One region of the Bacillus sp. PK6-025 genome, then DNA from elsewhere that is predicted to be linked to it. Evidence: riboswitches for the same ligand, from Rfam matches in the RefSeq annotation. Region 1 holds a riboswitch; the other holds the start of a gene.
What was found. A riboswitch is a leader RNA that binds a small molecule or an ion and turns the genes downstream of it on or off. The one in region 1 is predicted to bind glycine.

Region 1 (15,940 bases):
ATTTAAATTGATTAAGCCTGAAGGCCATCCCGATGTGAAAAAGGGCAAACCTTTTATTTGGTCAAATGTGATGAAGCTTCAAGACTGTAAAGAAGAAACACCGAAGCCGCCTAAAAAAGCATCAGAAAAGCCGAAGCAAACAGAACAGACAGAAACACGGGAAAAGTCTGAACAGGACATAGAGAAAACACCAAAGAGCAGTGAATCCGTAGATAAAGAAAATAGAAAAGAAGAAAATTCATTAGAAAGCGGGGAAGCGTCATGAAACATGTGATCAAATGGGTCAGCAATATCTTATATGTGATTATTTTCACACTCATCATCGCCGCGGTCATCGTCGTGATTTCGACAAAGTCGTCCGGCGGAGAGCCGCAGCTCTTCGGCTATCAATTGAAAACGGTTTTATCCGGTTCGATGGAGCCGGAGTTTAAAACAGGTTCTGTGATAGCCGTTCAAAAGATTGAAAATCCCGGGTCTTTGAAAAAGGGAGATGTCATTACATTCATGCAAGACGAAAACACCATGGTTACCCACCGAATTATCGGTATAACAAAAAATAAATCAAACCTCATGTTTAAAACAAAGGGTGACAATAACCAAAACCCTGATTCCGATCCGGTGCTGGCGGAAAATGTTGTCGCTAAGTATTCGGGCATTACGGTTCCGTATGCCGGGTATTTTCTGGATTTTGCAAGTAAACCGATCGGCACAGCCATATTGCTGATCGTGCCGGGACTCTTGTTGATTCTTTATGCAGTGATTACTGTATCCGCGGCTTTAAGAGAGATTGACCAAAAAACTAAGGCAATTGAAGCCGCCGGGAAAGATCAATCAGTTTCCATGTAATCTTCGTTGGTCACCTGAACATTCAGGTCTCCATATATACAGATTTTCTTATTATAAAAGGAGGAGTTATCAATGGGTACAAAGAAAAAACTCGGATTAGGCGTTGCGTCTGCTGCGCTTGGACTGGCATTAGTAGGAGGAGGAACTTGGGCTGCGTTTAACGACATCGAAACAACTCAAGCAACTTATGCAGCAGGTACGCTTGACCTGAATGCGAAAGATACATCTGCAAGAGTGAACTTGTCCAACTTAAAACCTGGCGACAAATTCACTAAAGATTTCGAATTCAAAAATGACGGATCACTTGCGATTAAAGAAGTGCTGATGCAGGTTGGCTACAGCAATTTCGTTGACGGAAACGCGAAAAACGGCGGAAAAAGCACAGCGGAAGACTTCCTGAAACAATTTAAAGTCAGCGTTCTGACTGTCGGAGTTGAAGGCGGAAACGGCTATCCTAAAAACATCATTTTAGATGAAGCCAACCTTTATGATCTGTACAATATGTCCGCGAAAAAAGATAAGGCCGCGTACGAAAAAGTGAAGAAAGCAATCGAGCCAGAGTTCCTGCATGACAATGGCAAAATCAATGTAGCGACAATCAACGGAAAAACGGCGCCTGAATACGACGGCATTCCGAAAGATCCATATGACTTTGACAAAGTTCAATTGGTGATTGAGTTCGTCAATGACAAAACAACAGACGCCAGCGGCAGAATGGTACAGAACAAATATCAAGGAGATTCTGTGCAGCTTGACTTCTCATTCGAAGGTACTCAATGGAACGGCTTGACAATCGACGGCAAAAAACATGCCGATGAAAAAGGTTATGTAAAAGAGAACGAAAGAGCGCACAGTGAAGATAAATAATGGTGCAATTTAAAAAACGGATCTGTATGATCCGTTTTTTTATGTTCATGAGGAATCGGCTTATTCAGCGTAAAAAATGCCAAAGGGAGTAAGATATGTTTCCCTTACTCCTTTTCCTGTCTTTTCTTCCACTTTTGATAATCTAAAAATTCTCGAAATTGTTTTTTAGAAACCCCTGATGCCATAGCGTCACGAACTAGATTTTCCCATTCACTATCTAATTGACCATCGTATTCGGTTTCATCTTTCTCATTGAGCAGGGTATGAACCGAGACGTCCAGAACAGCGGAGACTTTTTCTAGAAATTGAATGGAGGGGTTTGTTTGCAAGTTTCTTTCTATTGAACTTAAATAAGACTTCGCTACCCCAGCCTTTTCAGCTAGTTCAGATAGTGAGTAGCCTTTTTCTTTTCGATATTGTTTAATACGCTGGCCAATCAATGTCATCACCTTCCTTTCGATATTATAGCACATTCAGAAAGGATTTATTGAATGACTTCTTTCAATTGATGCGGAAGGTTTTGAAGACTTCTTACCCAAATTGAGAAAAATACGTATATCGTCTGGACTAATGCCTTGTTCAAGAGCGTGTTTAATCAGTTCTGTCCACTCCTCATCCAATTCTTCTTTCTCATTTTTATCTTTATTCATACATTTCCCCCCCAAAATACTTCATTATGTATTTCAGACAACCGTGTTGTGATAAACAAAGATAAACCCCGAGACTCAACACTTTACCAAGCTTGTCCAAATGGTGTTACGAAAGTTCCTCCTATCTCTTTAGTTCTATTATAAGTCCAGCTCACTGAATAAAAACAAGAATGTTGTCGAATCGGAAAAATTATCCTGAATTTTTTTTGTGCAAATAAAATAATCCCCCGTTTTGAACTTTAATATCGATTTTAGGCTCGTAAAGCGTTTGGAGAGCCTTTTTCTCAATTTCGTATTCCTCCGGTTTTTCTTCAGTATCCTCGTAAAATTGGTTTAAAAGTGACAGGTCGTTATTCCAGCGTTTCAGGGAAGCTTCAGCCCAATCAAGCGGCTCGCTTCTGGCCGCCTGTTCGATATAGCGCTCAAGCCGTTTAATGCCGCTTTCCGGCTTAATCAACGGCGACATCGTGTAGCAGTAGTCAGAGATCTGTGAAGAGAGATCGCGGGCCTCCATTTGTTCTTGAAACGATTCGACCAGCTGACCGCTGATTAAGTGAAGGCCGAGAGACAAAAGCTTATCTTTTTTCATGTCGGATTGGTACGAGATCGTCACATTCATGCCGAGCCACGGTTCCAGGGAAATATGGGCTCCATCAGAACGGATTTTCTCATAAAGGCGAATAAATTTGCCGTTTTTTTTGCACGGCCTGGAAAATTTGAAAAAGTCTTGGTGATCCAAAATGAATAAACTCACCTTCGATATCGGAAGGGGCCTCGTCTTCATTCGTGATCAGCGTGATTTTCATCGGATTAGGTTCTCCGCCCGTCTTTTCGAGCCAGTGCCAGTAAAACGGCCTGTTCATAATCTGTTTATCGACTTCAACCGTCAGCTGCACAGTCATGTGGCCTGAACTTTTGTCGGTGATCGTGCAGCCGTTTGCGATGAAAAAGCGTTCTAAAAACAGGTATATTTCTTCCTGACGCATTTGATTTTAGCCTCCGATCTGTTCTTGGTTTGAAACGGCTTCATTTCCGTATGAAATGAAAGAGGTTAAGTTTTCCATTTTAATCTTCATTTCCTCGTCTGTCGCGGAGTAAAAGAGAATGTCATGAAGGTGGTCTTCAAAATTGCCGACCTCGATTTTTGTTAAAATATCATCCAAGTCTCCGACGACTTTTTCGAACAAATGGATCTTTTCATAGAGAAGTTTTAAAATATGCTCTTCTACGGTATGCTTTGTTGCCATGTTGTAAATGTAAACATCGCGTTCCTGGCCGAGCCGGTGAATCCGGCCGATCCTTTGTTCGAGACGCATCGGGTTCCACGGAAGGTCATAGTTGATGATTTTATTGCAAAATTGAAGGTTGATCCCTTCACCGCCTGCTTCAGTCGCGATCAGAACTTGAACTTTGCCCCTGAACAAATCTTTCATCCAGTCTTTCTTTCCTCTTTTAAATCCGCCTCTGAACGGTACAGAACTGATGCCGTTCTGCTGGAGGAACCATTGCAGATAAATCTGCGTCGCCCTGTATTCAGTAAAGATGATGACTTTGTCATCGAGTTCTTGAATGAGCTCAACAACTTTCAGCGCTTTTGAATTTTGCGCGACCTCGTTGACCTTTTCGATCAAATGGTGGATGACAGGTTCGGAGATCACCGGCGCTTCGCGATCCTTTCGGTCAAGCATGTTTTTCAGCGTCATATAGACAGCTTCTCTGCTTGAACAGCATTCGCGCTCCAATGTCATGATTGAGAACATGCTTGATGAATGCTGATGACTTGTCTTCAGCTTTTTAATCTCGTCATACAAAGCCTGTTCTGTAGGAGAAAAGGAAATGGGCACGGTTTCGACATGGCGCTTCGTCCAGGTGATGCCGGTATCATGCCGTCTGTTTCTGATCATGACTTTATTGATAAGGGACTTTAAGCGTTCATGCGCTTCAGCTGAATTGATCTGTTTTGTATAATCTTTGTTGAAGTTGCTTTCATTTCCCAAGTGTCCGGGTTTTAGCAGGGAAACGAGATTAAATATTTCGTCGATCTTGTTTTGGATGGGCGTCGCCGTCAGCATCAGGCAATATTTTTTCTTTAAGCTGCGGACAAACTCGTAATTTTTTGTTTTATTGTTTTTCAGTTTGTGAGCTTCATCAATAATCACCACATCATACTGGATCGACAAAACCGTCTCCCTGTGCGGCGACCGCTTTGCCGTGTCAAGGGAGGAGACGACAACATCGCACTGCTCCCAGACATAGCTTTTTTTCTGTTCCACGGCCGGAATTAAAAACTTTTCCCGCAGTTCCTTCACCCATTGCGAGACGAGCGAGGCGGGGACGAGGATTAAGATTTTCTTGGCCAGCCCGCGAATCATGTATTCTTTTAATATCAGCCCAGCCTCGACCGTTTTGCCGAGGCCCACTTCATCCGCCAAGATGGCTTTTCCGTTCATCTGCTCGACTACCTTCCGGGCGACTTCGAGCTGATGGGGAAGCGGGGTGAAGCCTGGGAGGTGATAAGGGGCCTGCAAGCCTTCAAACGTCGGAATCGCAAGCCTTTTCTGCACTTCACAGGAAAGCTTGTAAAGCTCCCAATTCGCCCATGGTCCGTCTTCATCAAGGTGCTTTTTGAACTGTTCCGGCCACTCGTTGTCGAAATGAATGTCTGGTCTCATCACTAATGCCGCCTTTCTCTTCTGAGATTCAAATGTTCTTTTTTAAAAGAAAATCTTGCGTGAAAAAAACGGATTTTACTAACAAATAAACAAAACACGAACATTCTTATTTTAAAATAATAAATTGTTAATGATTTTTCCTGTTGCCCAATTGTTGTGATGATGGTAGGATATTTGTAGATCATCAGTAAAAAAATCATAAGCTTTATATAGTATGTCCATGAAAAGAAATGAATATGAGCGAATGACAGCAAGGGGAGAGACCGATAGCGGGAAACCTTAAAGCGGCGCCGAAGGAGCAAGCTGGGGAAACAGTGAATCTCTCAGGCAAAAGAACTCTTGCTTGACGCAACTCTGGAGAGAGTTTGTATCATATGATGTTTTAACAAACCACCAAAGGGGACATCTTTGCTTTTGATGCAAAGTAAACTTTCAGGTGCCAGGACAGAGAGCCTCAGAACTGACAAAGGGGCTTCTCTGTCCTTTTTTGTGCCGTCCAAAGCGGCGGAACCATCCAGGTGATGTTGGAATCTTTCTTGTTTTCTGATGATTGGCAAACTTGTTTTTAGTTTGAAAAGCGAAGGGGGAAGCAGAATGCTTAAACGAACGCCTTTATTTGACCTTTATAAGGAATATGGCGGAAAAACGATTGATTTTGGCGGCTGGGAACTGCCTGTTCAATTTTCTTCAATTAAAGAGGAGCATGAAGCCGTCAGGACGAAAGCGGGGCTTTTTGACGTCTCACACATGGGGGAGGTCGAAATCACAGGAACAGACAGCCTTCCGTTTTTGCAAAAACTGTTGACAAACGATGTTTCGACACTGAAAGAAGGCGGTGCCCAGTATACGGCCATGTGCTATGAAGACGGCGGAACGATCGACGATCTCCTCGTCTATAAAAAAGCGGCCAATGTCTACATGCTCGTCATTAACGCAGCCAATATCGACAAAGACGTCGATTGGATGAACAAGCACCAAGAAGGAGACGTTTCGGTTCGAAACGTGTCTGGCGAGATTGCGCTGCTTGCCCTTCAAGGACCGAAGGCCGAATCGATTTTAAAACAGGTCGCAGATAGCGATCTTGCCGGGTTAAAGCCGTTTACGTTCAGGGATGATGCGGCGATTGGCAGCGTGCAGGCGCTTGTGTCCAGAACGGGATACACGGGAGAGGACGGCTTTGAGATTTACTGCCGGAGTGAAGATGCAGCCTACATTTGGAAGCTGCTTCTTGAAACGGGCAAGGATTCGGGATTAGTGCCGTGCGGCCTCGGGGCCAGAGATACGCTGAGGTTTGAAGCGAAGCTGCCGCTGTACGGACAAGAGCTCTCAAAAGATATTACACCGATCGAAGCCGGCATCGGATTCGCCGTCAAAACAAACAAAGCCTCGGACTTCTTCGGAAAAGCCGTCCTGGCAAGCCAAAAGGAACATGGAGCGGACAGAAAGCTCGTCGGCCTTGAAATGATCGATAAAGGCATTCCAAGGCACGGCTACGCCGTCTATTATCAAGGCGAACAAGCAGGCGAGGTGACAACCGGCACACAGTCGCCGACCTTAAAGAAAAACGTCGGCCTCGCATTGCTGAAAAAAGAAGCCTGCGCCCTCGACACCGTCGTTGAAGTGGAAATCAGAAATAAGCGCTTGAAAGCCAAAATCGTGAAAACCCCATTTTACAAACGGCAGCCGTAAGTTTGCCAAGGCCGTGAAAGGAGACTGAAGATGAAGCACCGTTACCTGCCAGCTACAGATCAGGATAAAAAAGAAATGCTTGAGGCAATTGGAGTCGAGAAGATCGAAGAGCTATTCTCCGATATACCCGAAAGCGTCAAATTTAAAGGGGAATACCAAATTAAAAAGGCAAAGTCCGAGACTGAGCTCACAAAAGAGCTGACGAAACTCGCGGCTAAAAATAAAGATACAGTGATGCACGCCTCTTTTTTGGGAGCGGGCGTATACGATCATTACCAGCCCGTCATCGTGGACCACGTGATTTCGCGGTCGGAATTTTACACGGCTTATACACCGTATCAGCCTGAAATTTCTCAAGGGGAGCTCCAGGCGATCTTTGAATTTCAAACGATGATTTGCGAGCTGACGGGCATGGATATCAGCAACTCGTCGATGTATGACGGGGGAACGGCATTAGCCGAAGCGGCAATGCTTGCTTCAGGACATACAAAAAAGAAAAAAATCGTCGTTTCGGAAACCGTCCATCCCGAATCGCGCGAGGTTTTAGTAACGTATGCGAAAGGACAGTACATCGACGTGGTAGAAGTCCCTGCCAAAAACGGAACAACAGATCTTGCGGCTCTTGATGAAGCCGTCTGCGAAGATACAGCAGCAGTGATCGTCCAATACCCTAACTTTTTCGGGCGAATTGAGCCGCTGAAAGACATTGAACCGATCGCCCATAAAGGGAAAAGCATGTTCATCGTGTCCGCCAATCCGCTGGCTCTCGGGCTTTTAACACCGCCCGGGGCACTGGGAGCTGACATCGTTGTCGGGGATGCCCAGCCGTTCGGAATACCGGCCGCTTTCGGCGGGCCGCACTGTGGATTCTTTGCCGTCACGAAAAAATTGATGAGAAAAGTGCCTGGCCGTCTCGTCGGTCAGACGGAAGATGAAAACGGGAAAAGGGGATTCGTTCTCACCTTGCAGGCGCGCGAGCAGCATATCAGACGGGATAAAGCAACATCAAATATATGCTCCAACCAGGCGCTCAATGCGCTTGCCGCATCAGTCGCCATGACGGCGCTCGGCAAAAAAGGCGTCAAGGAAATCGCATGGCAGAACCTGCAAAAAGCGGCTTACGCAAAAGAAGCAGCTAAACGGGCCGGTCTTGAAGTCGTGTTTGACGGGCCGATGTTCAATGAGTTTGTCGTCAGGCTCAATGAACCTGTCGAAAAAGCGAATGAACGCCTGCTTGAGAAAAATATTATCGGAGGCTACGATCTCGGCGCTTCATATCGGGATTTAAAACAGCACATGCTGATCGCCGTGACAGAGCTCAGAACAAGAGAGGAAATCGATACACTCATGAATGAATTGGGGGATCGCCATGAATAATCAGGATCAATCGCTTATTTTTGAAGTATCAAAAGAAGGGCGGGTCGGCTACAGCCTTCCTGAGCTTGACGTCCCTGAAACAGATGTGACAGACGTCCTTGACGAAGCGTATCTCAGAGATGAACCGGCAGATCTCCCCGAAGTGTCTGAGCTTGATATTATGCGCCATTATACGGCTTTATCGAGGCGCAACCACGGAGTGGATTCGGGCTTTTATCCGCTCGGTTCATGCACGATGAAGTACAACCCGAAGATTAACGAAAAAATCGCGAGAATCCCAGGACTTTCTGCGATCCATCCGCTCCAGGATGAACGGACCGTGCAGGGTGCGCTGGAGCTCTTGTACGACTTGAGCGAGCATTTGGAAGAGATCACGGGGATGGATGAGGTCACTCTTCAGCCGGCTGCGGGTGCGCACGGCGAGTGGACCGGGCTGATGATGATCCGCGCGTTCCATGAGGCAAACGGCGATCATAAAAGGACGAAGGTCATTGTACCTGATTCGGCCCACGGTACAAACCCGGCGTCTGCGACTGTTGCCGGATTTGAAACGGTCACCGTCAAATCGAATGACGACGGTCTTGTTGATCTCGAAGATTTAAAGCGTGTCGTAGATGAAGAAACAGCCGCGTTAATGCTGACTAATCCAAATACGCTCGGCCTTTTTGAAGAAAATATTTTAGAAATGGCTGAAATCGTCCATAAAGCCGGAGGAAAGCTGTACTATGACGGAGCGAACCTGAACGCCGTTCTCAGCAAAGCAAGGCCGGGTGACATGGGATTTGACGTCGTCCATTTGAACCTTCACAAAACCTTTACAGGACCGCATGGAGGCGGAGGACCTGGATCAGGCCCTGTCGGCGTCAAGAAGGAATTGATTCCGTATTTGCCGAAGCCGGTGCTGGTGAAAAAAGATGGCCGTTATACCTTTGACCATGACCGTCCGCATTCGATCGGCAGGGTGAAACCTTACTACGGAAACTTCGGCATCAATGTGAGAGCTTATACGTACATTCGTTCAATGGGGCCGGACGGGCTCAAAGAAGTAACGGAAAACGCCGTTTTAAATGCGAATTATATGATGAGAAAGCTTGCTCCATACTACGATCTGCCGTTTGACCGGCACTGTAAGCACGAATTTGTGCTGTCGGGAAGGCGCCAGAAAAAGCTGGGAGTCAGGACGCTTGACATCGCAAAGCGGCTTTTGGACTTCGGCTTCCATCCGCCGACTATCTATTTCCCGCTCAATGTCGAGGAATGCATCATGATTGAACCGACAGAAACAGAGTCTAAAGAAACGCTCGATGCGTTTATCGATACGATGATCCAGATTGCAAAAGAAGCGGAGGAAACGCCTGAAGTCGTTCAGGAAGCACCGCATTCAACCGTTGTGAAACGCATGGATGAAACAAAAGCTGCGCGGAAGCCCGTGCTGCGTTATGAAAAATGATAAGAAGCCGGCGGATCGATTTCGCCGGTTTTTTTGTAAAAAAAACATCTTTATGTAAACGGTTTATGTACTGAATGATAAGGATTTCTCTCGTATTAAATAGTAAATTCATCAAATTTAAAATTAAAAATAAAAATTACATTGTAAAACGTGATAGTTTCAATGTTTTTATCAAATATAATGGTTTAATTTGCCTTAAAAGAAGAGGATTATGGAGTATTTAAAAGGATTCACAAGGGTAGAGAGTGACAACGATGAATATGAAGGTTTGATACAAAATGACAGTGAATATGCCGTTTGTCTCATATGTTACATAAATGTTACGGTATATTAGATTGCTTCATACGGGAGGAGAAATATGAATTCAGACGAAAAGCCAATCAAGATAAAAGTAGAAAAAGTGTCTAAAGTTTTTGGGAAAAATACAAAGAAAGCAACGCAGCTGCTTGCCGATGGCAAAACCAAAAAAGAAATTCTGAAAGAAACCGGGGCGACCGTCGGGGTGAACCAAGCGGATTTTAGCGTGTATGAAGGTGAGATATTTGTCATCATGGGTCTATCAGGGAGCGGTAAATCAACCTTGGTGCGGCTTTTAAACCGGCTGATTGAACCGACTGCAGGACATGTGTACATAGATGGTGACATGATAACAAATATGTCTAAAGACCAGCTTCGGGAAATCCGCCGGAAAAAAATCAGCATGGTCTTTCAAAAGTTCGCTCTGTTTCCGCACAAAACGATTCTTGAAAACACAGAGTACGGATTGGAACTGCAAAAAGTCGATAAAAGTAAACGCCGGATAAGAGCTATGGAATCATTAAAGCTTGTCGGTCTTGAAGGATATGAACAGCAATATCCGGATCAGCTGAGCGGCGGGATGCAGCAGCGCGTCGGGCTTGCCCGCGCATTGACGAATGATCCGGACATTCTGCTGATGGACGAAGCGTTCAGCGCGCTTGACCCGCTGATTCGCAAAGATATGCAGGATGAACTCCTCGATTTGCATGAATCAGTAGGCAAAACGATTATTTTCATTACCCATGATCTTGATGAAGCGCTGAGAATCGGCGATCGAATCGCATTGATGAAAGACGGAAACATCGTTCAAATCGGTACGCCGGAAGAGATCTTAATGAACCCGTCAAATGAATATGTTGAAAAATTCGTTGAAGATGTCGACTTGTCTAAAGTGCTGACAGCCGGTCATATTATGAAACGCGCTGAAACCGTACGCGCAGACAAAGGGCCGCGCGTCGCTCTGACGCTGATGAAAAACCTCGGGATTTCCTCGATTTATGCCGTTGACAAACACAATAGGCTTCTTGGTTCTGTTGATGCTGAAACAGCTAAAAAAGCAGCCGAAAAAAGCCAGACGCTGGAGAGCGTCATCTCGAGAGACATTACAACCGTGGAAGAGAATGCGGTCCTGACGGATATTTTTGAATTGGTCTCTGATGCCAGCATCCCGATTGCTGTCGTCGATGAAAAACAGCGGATGAAAGGGATCATCGTCAAAGGCGCGTTAATCGGAGCGCTTGCCGGAAATGACCGGTATATTAATGCACATTCAGATCATGAACCAGCTCATGAAACTGTTGTTCAGGAGGTGAGATAATGTTTACTTTATCATCGCTTCCCCGCATTCCTTTAGCCGATTGGATCGATCAGTTTGTTGACTGGCTGACGGTGTCGTTCGGCGGGGTATTTAACGGAATTGCCAGCGGAGTGGAATCGTTTGTTGATGCGATTGTCCAAGGCCTGGGTTTTGTTCCGCCGGTTATTTTGACCGTTATCTTTGCCGCGCTCGTCTGGCTGATCAGCAAAAGAGGCATTGCGCTGTTTACTTTAATCGGATTTTTTATCATTGATTATTTAGGATATTGGGACGCCATGCTCCAGACATTGGCGCTTGTCGTCACATCCGTTCTGATTTCTGTCATTATCGGCATTCCGGTCGGAATCTGGGGCTCCCAAAAGAAAACGGTTCGGAGAATCGTTACGCCCATTCTTGACTTAATGCAGACGATGCCGGCATTCGTTTATTTGCTTCCGGCCATCTTCTTTTTCAATATTGGGGTTGTGCCGGGTGTTGTCGCTTCCGTTATCTTTGCGATGCCTCCGACAATCCGGATGACAATCTTAGGAATTCAGCAGGTGCCGGAAGATCTGATTGAAGCTACAGAAGCATTTGGTTCAACGACAAGCCAGCGGCTCTTTAAAGTGCAGCTGCCGCTTGCGACGAAAACCATTCTGGCCGGTATCAATCAAAGCATCATGCTTGCGTTGTCAATGGTCGTTATTGCATCCATGGTAGGTGCGCCTGGACTTGGAGAAGAAGTTTACCGGGCTGTTACCCAGCTGCAAACGGGTACTGGTGTAGAAACCGGGCTTGCGATTGTTATTATTGCGATCGTACTTGACCGGGTTACACAAAATATAAAATTGAAAAAAAGCAGGGGGAATGCATAATGTGGAAAAAGATAGCGGGAATCGGCACTGCAGCAGTACTGACATTGGGTCTGGCTGCCTGCGGAAGCAGCAATAATAATGAAAACGCGTCTGTAGGCGATCAAGTCAGTTATAAAATTACCGGCATTGATCCTGGAGCGGGCATTATGAATGCAACGGACAAGGCGCTCAAGGATTACGATCTCAGCAAGTGGGCTGTAACATCAGGCTCAAGCTCAGCGATGACAGCCGCATTGAAAAAAGCTTACGATAAAAAAGATCCGATCATTATTACGGGTTGGACACCGCATTGGATGTTTGCAAAATACGATCTCAAATATTTGAAAGATCCAAAAGGTTCTTACGGCGATGCCGAAGAAATCCATACTGTTACGCGCAAAGGATTCAAGGACGATCATCCGGGCGCACACAAGCTGCTCAGCCAATTCAGCTGGACAGAGGATGATATGGGAGAAGTCATGCTTGCCGTTCAGGAAGGCAAAAAAGCGGAAGAAGCTGCAGCAGATTTCGTTAAAAAACATCAAGACCTTGTTAAGAAATGGACAAAAGGCGTCGATAAAGCGGACGGCGAAAAAATTAAGCTCGGCTATGTGGCATGGGACAGTGAAATTGCGAGCACAAATGTCATCGCAAAAGTTCTTGAAGACTTAGGCTACAACGTGACGCTCAGCCAAGTAGAAGCAGGCCCGATGTGGACTGGAATTGCAAATGGAAGCGTCGATGCTTCACTTGCTGCATGGCTGCCGCAAACGCATAAAACATATGCTGAAAAATACAAAGGCAAATACGAAGATATCGGTACAAGCATGACAGGCGTAAAAATTGGCCTTGTCGTTCCGACCTACATGAAAGATGTCAATTCAATCGAAGACTTGAAAAAATAACGAACAAAGCCGGCGAACCCATTTCGCCGGCTTATTTTTATTTGAAGGATCATCTGCTCCGCCTGTTTTGATTGTCTGCAGGATATGCTAAAAAAAATCCTAAAACGCAAAGACGCTTTAGGATGTTGGCCGCAACTGGAGACAGCTGCGGTTATTAATTTTTCGTTTTAATTTTTCCGCCCCATTTTTTGAACCCGCCTTTCAGGTTGTAAATCTCCTTACAGCCGTGTTTGCGGAGCGTTTGGGCGGCTCTTCCGCTTCTGACGTTGTTTTGGCAGTACAGGTAAACCGGTTTGTCAGGACGGATTTCGCTTTTTCTTTGCTTAAGCTGTGAAAGCGGAATGTTTCTCGCACCCAAAATGTGGCCGCCTTCATACTCGTTCGGCTCGCGCACATCGATGAGCTGTGCTTTGCGATAGCCGGCCCGGAATTCTTCTTCTGTCAAGGTTTTCATAATGCGCTGCTGATAGATGTATGAAACGACCGCGTAGATGATGAGCGCGGCGCAAATCAAGAGAATGATAATGCTGCTGGTAGACAATCTGATCCGACTCCTTTTTGAATTCATCCCGTCTGATAATCGGGAGATTTTTAACGATATGTTAAGACAAATACTATTATAGTAAAGCCTCAGAAATCTGTCATCTGATTCGCCGAATTTATTTTCAATTTTAAGAGGGAATGGTAGACTTATTTTATACCAAAGAAAAAGAGGGTAGGTTATGGAAAAAGAAATATGGCGTTTTATCGATTCGGGACGACAGGATCCCGCTTTTAATATGGCGCTCGACGAGGCGCTCCTTTATTGGCACAGCGAAAATAAGATTCCGCCGACCATCCGCTTTTACGGCTGGAATCCGCCAACGCTTTCAGTCGGCTATTTCCAAAATATCGAAAAGGAAATCAATCTGGATGCCGTCAAAAAACACGGTTTAGGCTTTGTGAGAAGGCCGACCGGCGGAAGAGGCGTGCTCCATGATCAAGAGCTGACCTACAGTGTTATTGTGTCTGAAGAACACCCGGAAATGCCCAAGACGGTGACGGAAGCGTACCGCGTCATCTCAGAAGGTATTCTTGAAGGCTTCAGAGAGCTGGGACTTGATGCGTATTTCGCCATACCAAGAACGGAAAAAGAGAAACAGAGCCTGAAAAACCCGAGATCTTCCGTCTGTTTTGACGCGCCGTCGTGGTATGAGCTCGTTGTCGAAGGCAGAAAGGTCGCAGGAAGCGCCCAGACGAGGCAGAAAGGAGTCATTCTCCAGCACGGTTCGATCCTTCTTGATCTGGATGAGGACAAGCTCTTTGATTTGTTTATTTACAAAAATGATCGCCTCAGAGAGCGCATGCAGAGAAACTTCAAACAAAAAGCGGTCCCCATCAATGAGCTCGCAAAAGAAAAAATCACGATTGAAGAAGCGAGCAAAGCTTTTAAAAAAGGGTTCGAAAAGGGGCTTAACATTCATTTGGAGCCTTATGAACTGACAGAAGAGGAAACGGAATTTGTCGCCGATCTCGCCAGAACGAAGTATGCGGCAGATGAATGGAATTATAGAAGGTAATCGGGTGAAAACGTTATCCCGTTGCTTGTTTTTTACATGCACATAGTGTAAACTTGTTATGATTTGAATAGGTGTGATTTGGAGGGATTTGATGACAACACCGAGTATGGAAGATTACATAGAACAAATTTATATGCTGATTGAAGAAAAAGGATATGCAAGGGTCTCAGATATAGCCGAAGCTCTGGCCGTCCATCCCTCCTCGGTTACAAAAATGGTTCAAAAACTCGATAAAGACGAATATTTGATTTATGAAAAGTATCGCGGCCTCGTGCTGACGCCTAAAGGGAAGAAAATAGGCAAACGTTTAGTATACAGACATGAATTATTGGAGCAGTTTTTACGAATCATTGGTGTTGACGAAGAGAAAATTTATGATGATGTCGAAGGAATCGAGCATCATTTAAGCTGGAACAGCATTGACCGTGTCGGAGATCTTGTGCAGTATTTTGAAGACGACAGCAAAAGAATCGACGATTTGAGAAGCGTCCAAAAAAGAAACGAACAGGAAAATCAATAAAAGCCGCCGGGGAACGGCGGCTCCAGATTGTTGACAAAATCCCAAAACGACTTTTGGTTTTGGGATTTTGTCATCCTATCAGCGTGATTGAAAACCCTTGCAGTCTAGGAAGGCCGAGCATCGGAGCGGAGCGAATGTTGGAATTCGTGAGCACCGACGCGCAGGCCTGACAACGAATGCGAGGGTTTGTCGACACGCTGAAGCCGCCGGGTAACGGCGGCTTTTCTCTTTCCGTATCAGTTTTTCCAGCTGCCGCTTTGTCTCATGGTCTTTTTTTTCTGTCCGTTTCTTAAAATGGTGTAAAGCCATCTTTTAAGGGAGGGAGATCGCGATGTACATCGACGGGGTTTTTTCAGGCGGCGGTATGAAAGGGATTGCACTTGTGGGGGCATACGAGGCGCTTGAGAAACGGGGCTTCCGATTTAAAAGGCTGGCCGGAACGAGCGCCGGTTCGATTATTGCCTCGTTTATCGCGGCAGGTTATACAAGCGCGGAGATCCGTCAAATGATGGAAGAATTAAATGAAAGCGAGCTCCTTGACCCGAGATTTTCACTCTTGCCTTTGAAAATGCTGCAATGGGCATCGATTTATTGGCGGCTCGGTTTATATAAAGGAGATAAACTGGAAAACTGGATTTCCGAAAAGCTGAAAGCGAAAGGCATTTCAGTTTTCGGGGATCTTGAACAGGGAAAACTGAAGTTGATCGCCTCCGACTTATCGAATGGCAAGATGCTTGTGCTGCCTGACGATTTAAACAGATACGGCTTAAACCCAAGGCGTTTTTCCGTCGCCAGGGCGGTCCGGATGAGCTGCAGCATTCCTTATTTTTTTGAGCCGGTGAAGCTCAAGTCCTCCAGCGGCATCAGCGTTGTCGTAGACGGCGGAGTTCTGAGCAATTTTCCGATGTGGCTGTTTACAACAGAAAAAAAACGGCCGGTATTGGGGATCACGCTGAT
Region 2 (15,940 bases), 1.6 Mb from region 1:
GAAAGATCCCGATCAAACAAGTGATGGATTCCTGTTCAACCGCCATTACACAAATCGGAATGATGCTCTTGATCATCGGGGGCGGCGGCGCCTTCAAACAAGTCTTGATCAATGGCGGAGTAGGCGACTATGTAGCTGAATTATTCAAAGGAACAGCCATGTCGCCGATCTTGCTCGCCTGGGTCATCGCCGCAATTCTGCGCATCTCCTTAGGATCCGCGACAGTTGCTGCATTAAGCACAACCGGACTCGTTCTTCCGATGCTCGGACAAAGCGATGTCAATCTTGCGCTGGTTGTGCTTGCAACAGGGGCCGGAAGTGTAATCGCTTCCCATGTCAATGACGCAGGCTTCTGGATGTTCAAAGAGTATTTCGGACTAAGCATGAAAGAAACATTTGCCACCTGGACACTGCTTGAAACCATTATCGCGGTGGCCGGATTAGGATTTACTTTATTGTTAAGCCTATTTGTATAAAAAAGTCTTAAATGAAGGAGCAGGTATTACATGCGCAATACAATCGGTGTCATAGGTCTGGGAGTCATGGGGAGCAATATCGCCCTGAACATGGCAAACAAAGGCGAACAAGTCGCCGTCTATAACTACACAAGGGATTTAACCGATCAACTCGTCCAAAAAACGGGAGGCCAAACAGTCAAGCCGTACTATGAACTTGAAGATTTCGTACAGTCTTTAGAAAAACCGAGAAAAATCTTTCTTATGGTCACAGCAGGCAAACCGGTTGATTCTGTTATCGACTCGCTCGTTCCTCTGCTTGAAGAAGGGGATGTCATCATGGACGGCGGCAACTCCCACTACGAAGATACGGAACGAAGATATGACAGTTTGAAAGCGAAAGGTATCGGCTACTTGGGAATCGGCATTTCCGGCGGCGAAGTCGGCGCTTTAAAAGGCCCATCCATTATGCCCGGCGGAGATCGGGACGTCTACGAAAAAGCAGCTCCGATTCTCACAAAAATCGCCGCCCAAGTAGAAGAAGATCCATGCTGTGTCTACATCGGTCCAAAAGGCGCGGGGCATTTTGTCAAAATGGTGCACAACGGCATCGAATACGCAGACATGCAGCTTATCGCTGAAGCGTATACATTTTTAAGAGAAAAGCTTCTTTTGCCGATAGATGAAATCGCTGACATTTTCGACACGTGGAATCAAGGAGAGCTGAAAAGCTATTTAATCGAAATCACGGCAGAGATCCTGAGGAAAAAGGATGAGCGAACGGGCGCTCCGCTCATCGACGTCATCCTCGACAAAACCGGCCAAAAAGGCACGGGCAAATGGACGAGCCTGCAGGCCATCGACAACGGCATTCCATCATCGATTATCACGGAATCCCTGTTTGCCCGTTACCTGTCATCATTAAAAGACGAACGGACAGCTGCCGAAAACGTATTGGCCGGCCCTGAAACAGAAGAACGGCCCCTGGATCAGAACGTGTGGATCGACCGCGTCAGACAGGCGTTATACATGGGGAAAGTCTGCGCCTATGCCCAAGGCTTCGCTCAATATAAAATGACGTCTGACCTGAACGGATGGAACCTGCCGTTAAAGGACATCGCCCTCATCTTCCGCGGCGGCTGCATCATCCGCGCACAATTTTTAAATCTCATCAGCGAAGCTTTCGACAAACAGCCGGACCTGTCCAACCTGCTGGTCGCACCTGACTTCGCTGAAAAACTAAAAGAATACCAGTCCGGCTTGCGAAAGGTCGTCTGCGAAGGCATCAGCTCAGGCATCTCATTCCCGTGCCTGAGCACCGCCCTCTCCTATTACGACGGCTACCGGACGGGCCACTCAAACGCAAACCTGCTGCAGGCGCAGCGCGATTATTTCGGCGCTCACACGTATGAGCGGACGGATATGGAAGGCGTGTTTCATACGGACTGGTATAAGTGAAAACAAGGAGCCCTATAGTTGTTTTCAGTCAAATAAATGAGGCTGTCGAGAATATCTCGACAGCCCGATTTTTCACTTCAGTAATACCTGTTCATCGTGTTGTTCCTCTTTCAGTTCATCAAAATAATTTGTATATTCCGAAGCCCCCGAATATGAAATATACAGGAATTCCTTTGCACGCGTCATGCCGATATACATGAGTGATACTTCCCGTTCTTGATCTTCTTCAAGTGGAAACGGCATGAGATCAGCTTTGACCAAAAACACAGCCTGAAAATCAAGTCCTTTACTGCTGTCAATCGTACAGATTTTGACTGTCTCTTCCTCAGGGTTAAAACTGCGCTTCGTTTCTTCATTTTCCGCTATCCAATTAAAAGGAATATTTTGCGCTTTGAGCGCTTTTTGTACAGTTTTTACAACATTAAATTTATTCGTCCGTTTCACTCGATAAAGAATGGCGATTTCCGAGTAAGGCACTTTCTTTTCTTCATGAAGATTCATAATTTGTTTTGCAATGACCTGCATTTCTTTGTTAATCGTATCAAATTTCAACAATGCCGGTTCAGGCCCCTTACGTTTTGTACTTTTTGGCGAAATAATCTCAACGCTCTCTGTCTGCCCTAGTTTGACTTTGTCTTGTAAAACCGAATGCTTCTCATAAAAATCCCAAGCAAAGGAAACAATTTGCGATGTATTTCTGTAATTGATGTTTAGAATTTTTGACCTTCCTCTAAAATCAAGTCCTGTATCTTTTATATAGCTCCTTTTCCTGCCGTAAATAGATTGTGCACGGTCTTCCACCAAAAGTAAGGATTTCGTTTCCGGACTCAGGCACAGGCTGATCAAATGAAGCCAATTTCCTTCAAAATCCTGACCTTCATCGATCAGAATGGCATCATACTTCGGAGATATTGCCTCGCCTTTTTCCAGCTGTTCAATATATTGATCAATCATAAACTCATTCGTTTTTATTTTTAGATCTTGCTTAAGCCACTGGTGAAAGTTACGAATTTGGATACTTTCAGGAACTCGAGACTCAACAGCTTTTCCTTCTTCAGTATATTGAAAGTCAAATAAATGATCCGGTTCTGCAAACATTGAACGAACCATTTGAGTAATATTCGATGCTAATGAAATATTGTAACAGAGGATTAATATCTTCCAATCAGGGTGGTTTTTTGCCAGTATCTTTGCACGACTTGCGAGAATTAAGGTTTTTCCGCTTCCTGCTACACCGCGAATTATACGGTGTTGATCACCAATCTGCTTTGCCATATTCTCTTGATGCAAGTCCATCGTTTTAATGTCCCGCAACGATAAAAGAAGCTGGTCACGGTATGGAACAGATTGTTCAAACTCCGCTCCAATGCGCACTTCCGGAAAAAGATAATATCGAATAGTATTAATGTCTTCATATGTAAGAGAGGTTTTCATTTGAAATTGCACATGAAACATTTGAAACAGCTTTTCTATCAACAATTCTTCTGAAAAGTTTACATGATCAGGATCAATTTGATCTCGAGTCAAGATAAACTCTGGATCTATTATTTGATAAACTTGCTTTTCCAACAATTGAATTTCATTTAATCTGGTAAATACAACGCCATATCCATAAGGAAATTTCAGTTTAAATTGATACTTACCCTCCGTTTGAATTAAACTCTTATCCTTTTGGAGTACATCAGCTATTTTAAAAGCATACTCTCTTGCTTGTCTTAACGGATTCTTCACACTGCACATGTCGCCGCTCGCATTTCGAATCTGCCAGTCATCTTTTGTGAACCTATAAAACGAATTTTTCGTATAATCCTTTACTTCAAGCACAAGCAAGCCCATATCCGGCCCTATAATAACAAAATCAGGACAGACACCTTGAATTTCAGGTTCATAGTACACAATATAATCATCAGGCAAATAGTTTTTCAATGTACGAAACAAAATCCGTTCTCCCACTGTTGCTGAACTTCGTATTGATTCGGGTATTGTCATTGCCAATTTAACCAACTCCTTCGATGCCTACTAGCCACGTTTTCCATATATTTATATTATCGGGGGTTAGAAAGGAAAGTAAAGGAAATCTATTTATGTAAGAGATGAAAAATGCACCATTAAACAGGATTTTCTTAGTTTCTGTTGATTTCATACTTTGTTCAACATTTCACAAACTCATACTTCAAATTCGTGATATGATAAATTCAGCCACAGAAAAGGAGGACTGATACCAAAATAAACCAGATATCCGCTTCAGGGATAAAATTTTTTAACTCCACTTGTGAAATGTTTCACAAACAATGTCCGCATCATTCATCCCTGAACATCCTGTTGTAATCAAATTCCTATTCATTCACTGGAGGGTTTACAATGGCAATCGAAGAAAAGGAAATGAAACAAAAGCAAAATGCCTCAACCATGGTTGATCAGCTAGTCGAAAAAGGCCTAAAGGCATTGGAAGAATTCCGCAGCTTTGATCAGGAGCAGATTGATGAGATCGTCAAACAGATGGCGCTTGCCGGCCTTGATCAGCACATGCCTCTCGCCAAACTTGCCGTCGAAGAAACGAAGCGCGGCGTTTATGAAGATAAAATCATTAAAAACATGTTTGCCACAGAGTATGTCTACCATCATATCAAATACGATAAAACAGTGGGCATCATCAATGAAAACGAACACGACGGAGTCATTGAAATCGCGGAGCCTGTCGGTGTCATCGCCGGGGTGACGCCGGTGACCAACCCTACTTCCACTACAATGTTCAAGTCCCTGATAGCGATCAAAACAAGAAACCCTATCGTGTTTGCTTTCCATCCATCGGCCCAAAAATGCAGCCGCGAAGCGGCGAGAATCCTTCGGAACGCAGCCGTCAAAGCAGGAGCACCAGACAACTGTATCCAATGGATTGAAACGCCTTCGCTGAATGCAACTCAAGCCTTAATGACCCACCCGAACGTTTCCCTGATCCTCGCAACAGGGGGCGCCGGCATGGTGAAATCAGCGTACAGCTCCGGAAAACCGGCCCTTGGTGTCGGACCTGGAAACGTTCCGTGCTACATCGAGAAGTCTGCCAACCTGAAGCAAGCCGTCAATGATCTGATCTTATCCAAAACATTTGACAACGGCATGATTTGCGCATCAGAGCAGGCCGTCATCATAGACAAAGACATCTACTCAGACGTCAAAGTCGAAATGACAAGAAACAACTGCTATTTCTTAAATGAAACCGAAAAATCAAAGGTCGAGAAATTGGTCATCAATGAAAATACTTGCGCGGTAAACGCTGATATCGTCGGCATGCCGGCATTCAAAATCGCTGAAATGGCCGGTGTCAAAGTGCCTCAAGATACAAAAATCCTCATCGCCGAATTAGAAGGCGTAGGTCCGGATTACCCGCTTTCCAGGGAAAAACTGAGCCCTGTTTTAGCGTGCTACAAAGTCAGCGGAATTCAAGAGGGATTAAAACGCGCCGAAGACATGCTCGCGTTCGGTGGAACCGGCCACTCGGCGGTAATTCATACGAACGATCAAGAAGCCGTTAAAGAATTCGGATTACGGATGAAAGCCGGGCGGATCATCGTCAATGCACCGTCGTCACAAGGGGCGATCGGCGACATTTACAACGCCTATATGCCTTCTTTAACACTCGGATGCGGCACATATGGCGGAAACTCCGTCTCGTCAAACGTTGGAGCTGTTCATTTAATCAACACGAAAAAAGTGGCGAAAAGGAATGTCAATATGCAGTGGTTTAAAGTTCCTCCAAAAATCTATTTTGAAAAACACGCAACCCAATATTTAGCGAAAATGCCTGACATCTCAAAAGCGTTGATTGTGACTGATCCGGGGATGGTGAAACTCGGATATGTAGACCGCGTCCTACACTACTTAAGAAGGCGCCCGGATTACGTTCATTGTGAAATTTTTTCTGATGTCGAGCCTGATCCTTCAATCGAAACGGTGATGAACGGCGTCGACATGATGGCCAAATTCCAGCCGGATGTCATCATCGCCCTCGGCGGAGGTTCTGCAATGGATGCCGCAAAAGGAATGTGGTTGTTCTATGAGCACCCGGATGCTGAATTCTTTGGATTAAAGCAAAAATTCCTGGACATCCGCAAGCGCATTGTCAAATACCCGAAACTGGGCGAAAAAGCAAAATTCGTCGCGATCCCGACGACATCAGGCACAGGCTCTGAAGTCACGTCATTCTCTGTCATTACAGACAAAGAAACGAATACGAAGTATCCGCTGGCCGACTATGAATTAACGCCGGACGTCGCGATCATTGACCCGCAATTTGTCATGACCGTGCCGAAACATATTACGGCTGACACAGGAATGGACGTATTAACACACGCAATTGAATCATACGTATCGTGCATGGCTAACGACTATACAGACGGCTTGGCCATGAAGGCCATCCAGCTGATCTTCGAATACCTGCCTAGAGCATACAAAAACGGCAGCGACGAGCTGGCCCGCGAAAAAGTGCATAATGCATCAACGATTGCCGGAATGGCGTTTTCCAATGCCTTCCTTGGCATCAACCACAGCTTAGCCCATAAGCTTGGCGCGGAGTTTCACATCGCTCATGGACGGGCAAACGCCATCCTTCTGCCGCACGTGATCCGCTATAATGCAGAAAAGCCGAAAAAGTTCACGGCATTTCCTAAATACAGCCACTTCATAGCCGATCAGCGCTACGCGGAGATTGCCAGAACGCTCGGCCTGCCTGCAAAAACAACTGCAGAAGGCGTTGAAAGCCTGATCCAGGAGATTATCTCGCTCGCCAAAGAGCTTAAAATTCCGATGAGCATTAAACAAAACGGCGTGGATGCTGCCGCATTCGAAAGCAAAGTGGATCTCATGGCCGAACGCGCCTTTGAAGATCAGTGTACGACAGCCAATCCGAAGCTGCCGCTCGTTTCGGAGCTTGCTGAGATTTACCGTTCCGCATATAAAGGAGTTTAGCCAAAGAAGCCGTCATTCCGACGGCTTTTCGTTTTCAATTAGGACTCTTCATTCTCACTACTCTACCATTTGTGCCAATCATACTATATGAAAGTTACGAAACTCCAACTCTTTTCTTTAGCTGAAATACTTAACAAAAAATTAACGGGCTTTCCCCTTGACAAAAAATATTTATTACTTGATAATTTGTATATAATTATAATAATTACAGAGAAATAAAGTTTACAATTTTTATTTCTCTTAAACTACATTCAGGAGGACGATATTATGTCTCTAATCGGAAAAGAAGTACAACCATTCGCAGCGAAAGCTTACAAAAACGGTGAGTTTATCGATGTTACACACGAAGATCTAAAAGGCCAATGGAGCATTTTCTGCTTCTATCCAGCAGATTTCTCATTTGTTTGCCCGACTGAGCTTGAAGACCTTCAAAACGAATATGCTGCCCTAAAAGAACTTGGTGTCGAAGTATACTCTGTTTCTACAGACACTCACTTCGTACATAAAGGATGGCATGATAGCTCTGAGAAAATCGGCAAAATCACTTACGCGATGATCGGCGACCCGTCTCAAACGATCTCCCGCAACTTTGAAGTGCTGAACGAAGAAGAAGGTCTTGCTGACCGCGGAACATTCATCATCGATCCGGACGGTGTGATCCAAGCTGTTGAAATTAACGCAGGCGGTATCGGCCGTGATGCAAGCACCCTGATCAACAAAGTAAAAGCGGCTCAATACGTCCGCCAAAACCCAGGCGAAGTTTGCCCGGCTAAATGGGAAGAAGGTTCTGAAACACTGACACCAAGCCTTGACCTAGTAGGCAAAATCTAAGGAGTGCATTCAATTGGTACTTGAAGCAAATATCAAAGCACAATTAAACCAATACATGCAGATGATTGAAAATGACATCGTCCTTAAAGTCAGTACAGGCGATGACAGTGTCTCTAAGGATATGCTGGCTCTTGTAGAAGAGCTGGCTTCCATGTCATCAAAAATCACTGTTGAAAAGGCGCAGCTCGACAGAACGCCAAGCTTCAGCGTCAATCGTGCCGGAGAAGAAACAGGCGTCACATTCGCCGGAGTTCCGCTCGGTCACGAATTCACATCTTTGGTGCTGGCACTCTTGCAAGTAAGCGGCCGACCGCCGAAAGTCGATCAAAAAATCATCGATCAAATCAAGAACATCAGCGGCGAATACCGCTTCGAATCTTATATCAGCCTCACATGCCACAACTGCCCGGACGTTGTGCAGGCATTGAACATGATGAGCGTGCTCAACCCGAACATCACGCACACGATGATCGATGGTGCGGCATACAAGTCAGAAGTCGAAAGCAAAAACATTATGGCTGTGCCGACCGTATACTTGAACGGCGAATCCTTTGGAAGCGGCCGAATGACGCTTGAAGAAATTCTTGCGAAAATGGGCAGCGGCACAGATGCATCTGAGCTTTCTGATAAAGATCCGTTCGATGTACTCGTTGTCGGAGGCGGACCTGCCGGTGCAAGCGCAGCAATCTATGCGGCGCGCAAAGGCATCCGCACAGGAATCGTTGCCGAACGCTTCGGCGGCCAAGTCCTTGACACGATGAGCATCGAGAACTTCATCAGCGTGAAGCGCACCGAAGGGCCGAAGCTTGCGGCAAGCCTTGAAGAACACGTGAAGGATTACGAGATCGACGTCATGAACCTGCAACGCGCAAAAGGTCTCGAGAAAAAAGATCTTTTCCATCTTGAACTCGAAAACGGCGCTGTTCTGAAAAGCAAAACCGTCATTCTGTCAACTGGCGCACGCTGGCGCAATATCGGCGTACCTGGCGAACAAGAGTTCAAAAACAAAGGTGTCGCATACTGCCCTCACTGTGACGGACCGTTGTTTGAAGGCAAAGACGTCGCCGTCATCGGCGGCGGGAACTCCGGTATCGAAGCAGCGATTGACCTTGCAGGTATCGTCAACCACGTGACTGTTCTTGAGTTCGCACCGGAGCTGAAAGCAGACGAAGTTCTGCAAAAACGTCTCTACAGTCTCCCTAACGTGACTGTCGTGAAAAACGCCCAAACAAAAGAAATCACGGGTGATGAAAACGTAAACGGCATCACTTACGTTGACCGTGAAACAGGAGAAGAAAAACACGTCGAGCTCCAAGGCGTCTTCGTCCAAATCGGTCTTGTGCCGAACACGGAATGGCTCCCTAAAACCGTCGAACGCAACCGCATCGGCGAAATCGCAGTCGACAAACGCGGCGAAACAACCATCCCTGGCCTATTCGCTGCCGGCGACTGCACAGACGGACCATATAACCAAATCATTATTTCAATGGGATCGGGGGCAAATGCCGCATTAGGGGCGTTTGATTATTTGATCCGGAACTAACACGAAAGGCGCTATGCTGCTTAAACGGCAGTATGGCGCTTTTTTATGTTATAACCCATATAAATGGGACTTCACATCATGGCCGACAAACGCTTTCCATATGATCAAATTGTACGGATAGGACCAAGCGGGATATTGCGATTGTCCATTCATGTATGAATTGTATTCCATGACTCCATTCCTCTCGTTCTCATGTCTACATTAAATATAAACCTATAAAAGGAAACGGTTAATCAAAAATAAAGACGGCATACTGCATGCAGTACACCGTCTTTTTCAAGAGATTTAATTTGACTCATCATGTTCTTTTTGTCCTGTTTTTTTTCATCCAAAATAAAATAAACAATACAATAAACCATAGAGGAGTCAGCAGCAAGGCCGGGCGAGTCGCATCCGCATACAGCATAATCATGAGAATGACCGCAAACATCGCCAGGACAACATAATTGATAAACGGCGCGAATGGCGCTTTGAATGTTGATGCTGCGTGTAAGTGCGGACGGGTTTTCCTGTATCTAATATGGCTGACAAGAATCACACCCCACACCCATATGAAACAAATCGCGCTGATGGTTGTCACGATCCCAAAGGCTTGTTCCGGTATCAGTTTGCTTAATAGCGCTCCTGCTGACAGGACAATGGTTGATACCCATAACGCGTGACTCGGCACATGGTTTTTATTCAGCTTCGCAAAATTGGCCGGGCCCTGTTTCATTTTACTTAAATTGTACAGAATCCGGCTTGTTGAAAACATCCCGCTGTTACAAGCAGACGCGGCTGACGTTAATACAACAAAATTAATGATTCCCGCGGCAAGCGGGATGCCGACTAAGCTGAAGGTTTTCACAAAAGGACTTTCCGCTGCATTCAGTTCCATCCAAGGGTTAATACATAATAAGACGATAAGCGCGCCGACGTAGAAAAATAAAATCCGTAAAGGAATTTTATTAATAGCCGATGGAATATTTTTTTTCGGGTTCGACGTTTCCGCCGCCGATACACCTACTAATTCCACACCGACATATGCAAAGATCACCATTTGGAAAGAAAGCAAAAAGCCTGAAAATCCGTTTGGAAACAAACCGCCATGCGCCCAAAGGTTGGTAACCGAAACCGTTCCTGTATGCGTCTTAAACCCGATCACCAGCAAAATAACACCGATGACAATTAACGCAAGAATCGTGATCACCTTTATTAAAGCGAACCAAAATTCCAATTCTCCAAAAAGCTTGACAGTCAACAGATTGAGCCCTAATAAAATGAGTAAACAGATAAGTGCAGGGACCCACTGCGGAATATCAAACCAATATTTCACATAGACACCGACGGCAATCACATCCGCCATAGCCGTCATAATCCAGCAAAACCAATAGGTCCACCCGGTGACAAACGCCGCACGCGGCCCCAGATACTCCTCGGCAATATCGGTTAACGATTGATAACCCGCTTTAGATAACAGCAATTCTCCCAGCGCCCGCATCACGAAAAAAAGCGCAATACCTACAATGAAATACGCAAAGATGATAGAAGGACCCGCCAATTGAATCGCCTTACCGGAGCCTAAAAACAACCCGGTGCCAATCGTCCCGCCAATAGCGATAAGCTGTACGTGCCGATTGGATAAGTCCCTCTTTAATTCCCGCTGTTCCACATCAAACTCCTCCTTACCTCTCTAGTGAACGACGAGCAGTAAAAAAGCCCATAAAAAAAGAGATTGGATGTCCTCCAATCTCGCGGTCATAAGAATATCAAAATATATTTGTGCCGCTGACAATCATCAGCACGACAAATACATATTCGGTACTCTTCTGTCCTTTTGCCTGAGATTGTGAACCCTTCGGCGCCGCAGAATTCCGCGGTCTCTCCAGAAGCTGCTCCTGCTGTAGTGCGACCCACAGCAATCATAGCTTGCATGTATTGAGTTTTTCGATAGAGATAATTACTATCGGATAACTTTTAATTTTAATAGAGGTTGAGTGATTTGTCAATGGTTCTATTTATAGTTAACGCTAGTATTCTTAAACTCACCTATACTAGCGACAATATTTTCACCTGGTTTATAAATCAGCTTCTATTACGGAATCCTTTCGAAAATTGGGGTTTAACTGGCACTGCTCATGGGCAGAATAAGCATAATCTCTCTTGTAAACCTTCTAATACTTCTTCTGGTACTTCCCTGACCTTGATATCTTCACCTAGGAAAAGCAGCCAATTTGTTATTTCGGACAATTCTTCGGGATGATTCACATTGATAAAAGTCTTTAGAATGGCTGCGGTTTGATAAGGATTCGTATAGGAAATTGAAATTTTTAAAGGATGATATTTTTTGAATTGGGCAATCGCCTGTGGACCAAGTTCAAGGACAAGGTTGATTACTTCTTCCTGCTTACCTAGTTTCTCTAAAATCTTTTTCTTACTTATTCTTTTTTTCACAGCGTATGGTTTGACATTGGTAAGATTGTCCACAGGGAAAATCCTCCTCCTTTCATCCTTTAAGTCAAAGCCTTCAATCAGCCAAAGGCCTTTTTCATGATAAAGGTGCAGAAGATAAATGGGATAAGTCTTTATTACCTTCTCTTCTTTGATGGTAATCAATAAATAGCTATCCAAAAGAAGGAGCTGGATGAGTTTTTCTAACATGGGATGGGGGAGATCTGAAAGCTCAAGCAGGTCGGGATTATTGGGGTTTGTCCCTTCAAAAAGCAAGATTCGATTTAAAAAAACCAGGGCCTCTTGCTGGTTTTCTGAGATAAGGCCCAGTAATTTTTCAGCTAAAGACTGACGGCTCTTTAGATAAGGGAGTTGTTGATTTCTTGTAGCCATAAAAGCGATAAAAAGAGCTTTAATCTCATGATCGGTAAAGCGAACAGCAGGCAGGACAGAGTGGTTCATGACAAAATAACCCCCGCTCCTTCCAACTTCAGCAACAAGCGGCATCCCCATAGCTTCAATTTCCCTGATATCCCTGATAGCTGTCGAACGAGAGATGTGAAATTCCTGCATGATTTCAGAAATTGTAAAGTGGGCGCGGTTGTTGATATACCGCATGATGATATTAATCCGTTCAACTTTTTTCATCGGGGCCTCCTAAACAGTATCATTTTTTGACATGATTTAAGGTTATTATAAACGCATCAAGTGAAAAGACAAATCATTTGATTATTTTAAAAAAAGGAAGGTTTTGAATATGAAAAATTACACGCTGGAGGAAAAAGACAGCTTTACCGTTTTTGGTATTGGAACGGAGCTTGAGAGCGATTACACAGATTCTGCTGGCATAAATAAGGAAAAGGCAGACTTTTGGGCGGCCGTCAAACAAGATGGAAGGCTTGACACTTTAAAAGCCATAGCTACAAATGACTATATTTTTGCCGTGAACGAAGCGGTAAACAACAAGATGATGCATTATGCTGGCGTGATGACAGAGGCAGAGGCGTCGGTGGCAGGAGAAACCAGAGTTATCCAATTTCCTAAGGGGGAATACCTGGTTGTTAAAGGGGAAGGGAAGACGGCTGATGAGTTGAGTAATAAGCTTACTGGCATTGCCTTCGGTCAAGTCTTGCCGGAAGCAAAGAATTTTGCCTATGTTGGCGGGCCGAATGCAACGGTTGAGATGGGGCAGCGAAACGGCTTAGTATTCGGTGAAATGTGGATTCCTGTTGTTAAGAAATAAAAAGATAAAGGAGCGCTGGAATTGTCCTATATCGTTGATTTTAAAAATGTCTCTACGGTTGGATTAGAAGCTTCACCTGCAGCAGAAGCACTTGCTGGTTTACGTGCTAATGAAGCCCGTTACTTTATGAACAAATACAAGCATGAATTTACGGTTGTACCAGCCAGCGAGTCCTGCGAGACCCTTGATTATGTGAACCGAATTTTGAAAGAAGAACGTGATATTGAGTTTGCGGCCAAACCTTTAGAAACGTCGCGTTTTCAAGTGGAAAATATCAAAATTGCCTATGTTTTTTATGAGGATGGTCTTGCAGTCAACGTCATGTATACGATTGATGATCCTAAAAAGCGGGCCGTTGGGTTTAAGCTTTCTGAGGGGATGGAGGTACCAAAGGAGTTAGAAGGGAAGTTTAAGTTCGCTAGGCAGAAGTCTAAATTAGCTGGAACCATTAGGGGCTCCTACTTTGTCATTAAAGGAGAATATTAAAGTAAAAAGCGTAAGTGCCGGAATTCAGTCATTTTTCGTATTTGATCATTCTTTTTCTTTATTCGGATAAGAAAAACTTGGTTGAGCAAAAAAGCAAATTCAGCACAAAGCAAAAACAACAACCATTCATGCATTCAAATAACAAAACAGCACCTCTCCATCAAATTTGAAGGTGCTGTTATTTTTTTACCGTAAACCTTATTGACGACTACTGGTACGGCTGGTGCAAATGCAGCTATCCACCCTGCCTGTAAAGGCATCCGCACAGGGATTGCCGCTGAACGCTTCGGTGGTCAAGTTCTTGACGATGATAAAAAGCCCCATAACAAAGAGACCGGATGTCCTCCAATCTCGTGGTCATAAGAATAACAAATCATATTTGTGCCGCTGACAATCATCAGCACGACAAATACTGCTTAAGATTATAAAACCCTTCCGCGGTCTCTTCAGAAGCTTCCCCTGCTATAAGTACGACCCACAGTAATCATGGCCTGCTACGTATTGAGTTTTCATTCCTCTCATTTCTGAAAACGAGACAATCCTGCGATAGAAAAATGACCAAGCCAAAGCCGGGTTACTTCCTAAGCTGAAATGCGGTGTCCGATTAATGTTAAAGAAGCCTTCTCAAGCTTTCTCTCCGCTCATCTCAGCGCCTCTTTCCCTCGTTTTGATTGTCTCAAAAAGGAGTTATGCGGTACTATCATATAAAGGTCAATTATTTAAAAATAATGTCATACTTTTAAAATCACCTTATCATGCAAATGCTCGTACATAGGGGGACAGCTCCTATTCTAAAAAGGGGATGGACGATTTTGGAAACCAAATATTTAGATTTACTCGCACAAAAATACGATTGTGAAGCAAAAGTGGTAACGGAAATCATTAATTTGAAAGCGATACTGAACCTGCCGAAAGGCACCGAGCATTTTGTCAGTGATTTGCACGGGGAATACCAGGCATTCCAGCACGTGCTGCGGAATGGTTCAGGAAGAGTAAAAGAGAAGATACGCGATATTTTCAGCGGTGTCATTTATGATAGAGAAATTGATGAATTAGCAGCATTAGTGTATTATCCGGAAGACAAACTGAAGTTAATAAAACATAATTACGATACGAAAGCATTGTTAAACGATTGGTATAAAGAAACGATTAATCGAATGATTAAGCTTGTATCTTATTGCTCTTCCAAGTATACCCGCTCCAAATTACGCAAAGCACTGCCCTCTCAGTTTGCTTATATTACGGAGGAGCTGCTGTATAAAACAGAAGAAGCTGCCAACAAAGAACAGTATTACTCCAAAATCGTAGATCAGATCATTGCGCTTGGCCAAGCTGATAAGCTGATCACCGGTCTTGCATATAGCACGCAGCGATTGGTTGTCGACCATCTGCATGTTGTCGGCGATATTTACGACCGCGGACCGCAGCCGGATCAGATTATGGAAGAACTAATCAACTATCATTCAGTCGATATTCAGTGGGGAAATCACGATGTCCTTTGGATAGGCGCTTATTCAGGCTCTAAAGTATGCCTGGCAAATATTATCCGCATCTGTGCCCGCTATGACAACTTGGATATTATTGAAGACGTGTACGGCATCAATCTGAGACCGCTCTTGAACCTTGCCGAAAAATATTACGATGATAACCCATCTTTCCGTCCGAAAGCAGACGAAAACAGACCGGAAGATGAGATTAAGCAAATCACAAAAATTCATCAAGCGATTGCGATGATCCAATTCAAGCTTGAAAGCCCGATTATCAAGAGACGGCCGAACTTTAATATGGAAGAGCGGCTGTTATTAGAGAAAATAGATTACGACAAAAACGAAATCACGCTGCACGGAAAAACATATCAGCTGGAAAACACCTGCTTTGCGACAGTGAATCCGGAGCAGCCAGATCAGCTATTAGAAGAAGAAGCAGAAGTCATAGACAAGCTGCTATTCTCTGTCCAGCATTCCGAAAAGCTGGGCCGCCATATGAATTTTATGATGAAAAAAGGCAGCCTTTATTTAAAATATAACGGCAACCTGTTGATTCACGGCTGTATTCCAGTTGATGAAAACGGCAATATGGAAACGATGATGATTGAGGATAAACCGTATGCGGGCCGTGAGCTGCTTGATGTATTTGAACGATTCTTGCGGGAAGCGTTTGCCCACCCGGAAGAAACCGATGATCTGGCGACAGATATGGTCTGGTATTTATGGACAGGCGAGCACTCCTCCCTTTTTGGAAAACGCGCTATGACGACCTTTGAGCGGTATTTCATTAAAGAGAAGGAAACACATAAAGAGAAGAAAAACCCGTATTACTATTTGCGTGAAGACGAGGCAACCTGCCGAAACATCCTGAAAGAATTCGGCCTCAACCCGGATCATGGCCATATCATCAACGGCCATACACCGGTAAAAGAAATCGAAGGAGAAGATCCGATCAAAGCAAACGGAAAAATGATCGTCATCGACGGCGGCTTCTCCAAAGCCTACCAATCGACAACAGGTATCGCCGGCTACACGCTGTTAT

Region 2: it holds a riboswitch for glycine, as region 1 does, so the genes downstream of both, M1D67_RS21945 (amino acid permease) here and gcvT (glycine cleavage system aminomethyltransferase GcvT) in region 1, are expected to answer to the same signal.

The regions. Positions count from the first base shown of each region.
Region 1 covers NZ_CP096509.1:2,691,167-2,707,106, reverse strand. Annotated here, with positions in the region: gene tapA (amyloid fiber anchoring/assembly protein TapA) at 1-265, shown strand, start outside; gene sipW (signal peptidase I SipW) at 262-846, shown strand; gene tasA (biofilm matrix protein TasA) at 919-1,713, shown strand; gene sinR (transcriptional regulator SinR) at 1,818-2,153, opposite strand; gene sinI (anti-repressor SinI) at 2,187-2,363, opposite strand; partial or broken gene M1D67_RS13760 (YqhG family protein) at 2,554-3,349, opposite strand; gene M1D67_RS13755 (DEAD/DEAH box helicase) at 3,356-5,035, opposite strand; glycine riboswitch at 5,280-5,384, shown strand; gene gcvT (glycine cleavage system aminomethyltransferase GcvT) at 5,630-6,724, shown strand; gene gcvPA (aminomethyl-transferring glycine dehydrogenase subunit GcvPA) at 6,755-8,101, shown strand; gene gcvPB (aminomethyl-transferring glycine dehydrogenase subunit GcvPB) at 8,094-9,551, shown strand; gene opuAA (glycine/proline betaine ABC transporter ATP-binding protein OpuAA) at 9,910-11,166, shown strand; gene opuAB (glycine/proline betaine ABC transporter permease subunit OpuAB) at 11,166-12,020, shown strand; gene M1D67_RS13725 (glycine betaine ABC transporter substrate-binding protein) at 12,020-12,904, shown strand; gene M1D67_RS13720 (rhodanese-like domain-containing protein) at 13,059-13,472, opposite strand; gene M1D67_RS13715 (lipoate--protein ligase family protein) at 13,627-14,463, shown strand; gene mntR (transcriptional regulator MntR) at 14,555-14,983, shown strand; gene M1D67_RS13705 (patatin-like phospholipase family protein) at 15,315-15,940, shown strand, end outside.
Region 2 covers NZ_CP096509.1:4,301,398-4,317,337, forward strand. Annotated here, with positions in the region: gene M1D67_RS21910 (GntP family permease) at 1-476, shown strand, start outside; gene gnd (decarboxylating NADP(+)-dependent phosphogluconate dehydrogenase) at 507-1,913, shown strand; gene M1D67_RS21920 (3'-5' exonuclease) at 1,986-3,908, opposite strand; gene adhE (bifunctional acetaldehyde-CoA/alcohol dehydrogenase) at 4,275-6,878, shown strand; gene ahpC (alkyl hydroperoxide reductase subunit C) at 7,146-7,709, shown strand; gene ahpF (alkyl hydroperoxide reductase subunit F) at 7,723-9,252, shown strand; gene M1D67_RS21940 (hypothetical protein) at 9,301-9,423, opposite strand; gene M1D67_RS21945 (amino acid permease) at 9,551-10,903, opposite strand; glycine riboswitch at 11,051-11,130, opposite strand; gene M1D67_RS21950 (helix-turn-helix transcriptional regulator) at 11,368-12,330, opposite strand; gene M1D67_RS21955 (GyrI-like domain-containing protein) at 12,440-12,925, shown strand; gene M1D67_RS21960 (hypothetical protein) at 12,947-13,411, shown strand; partial or broken gene M1D67_RS21965 (hypothetical protein) at 13,625-13,717, shown strand; gene fbp (fructose-1,6-bisphosphatase) at 14,224-15,940, shown strand, end outside.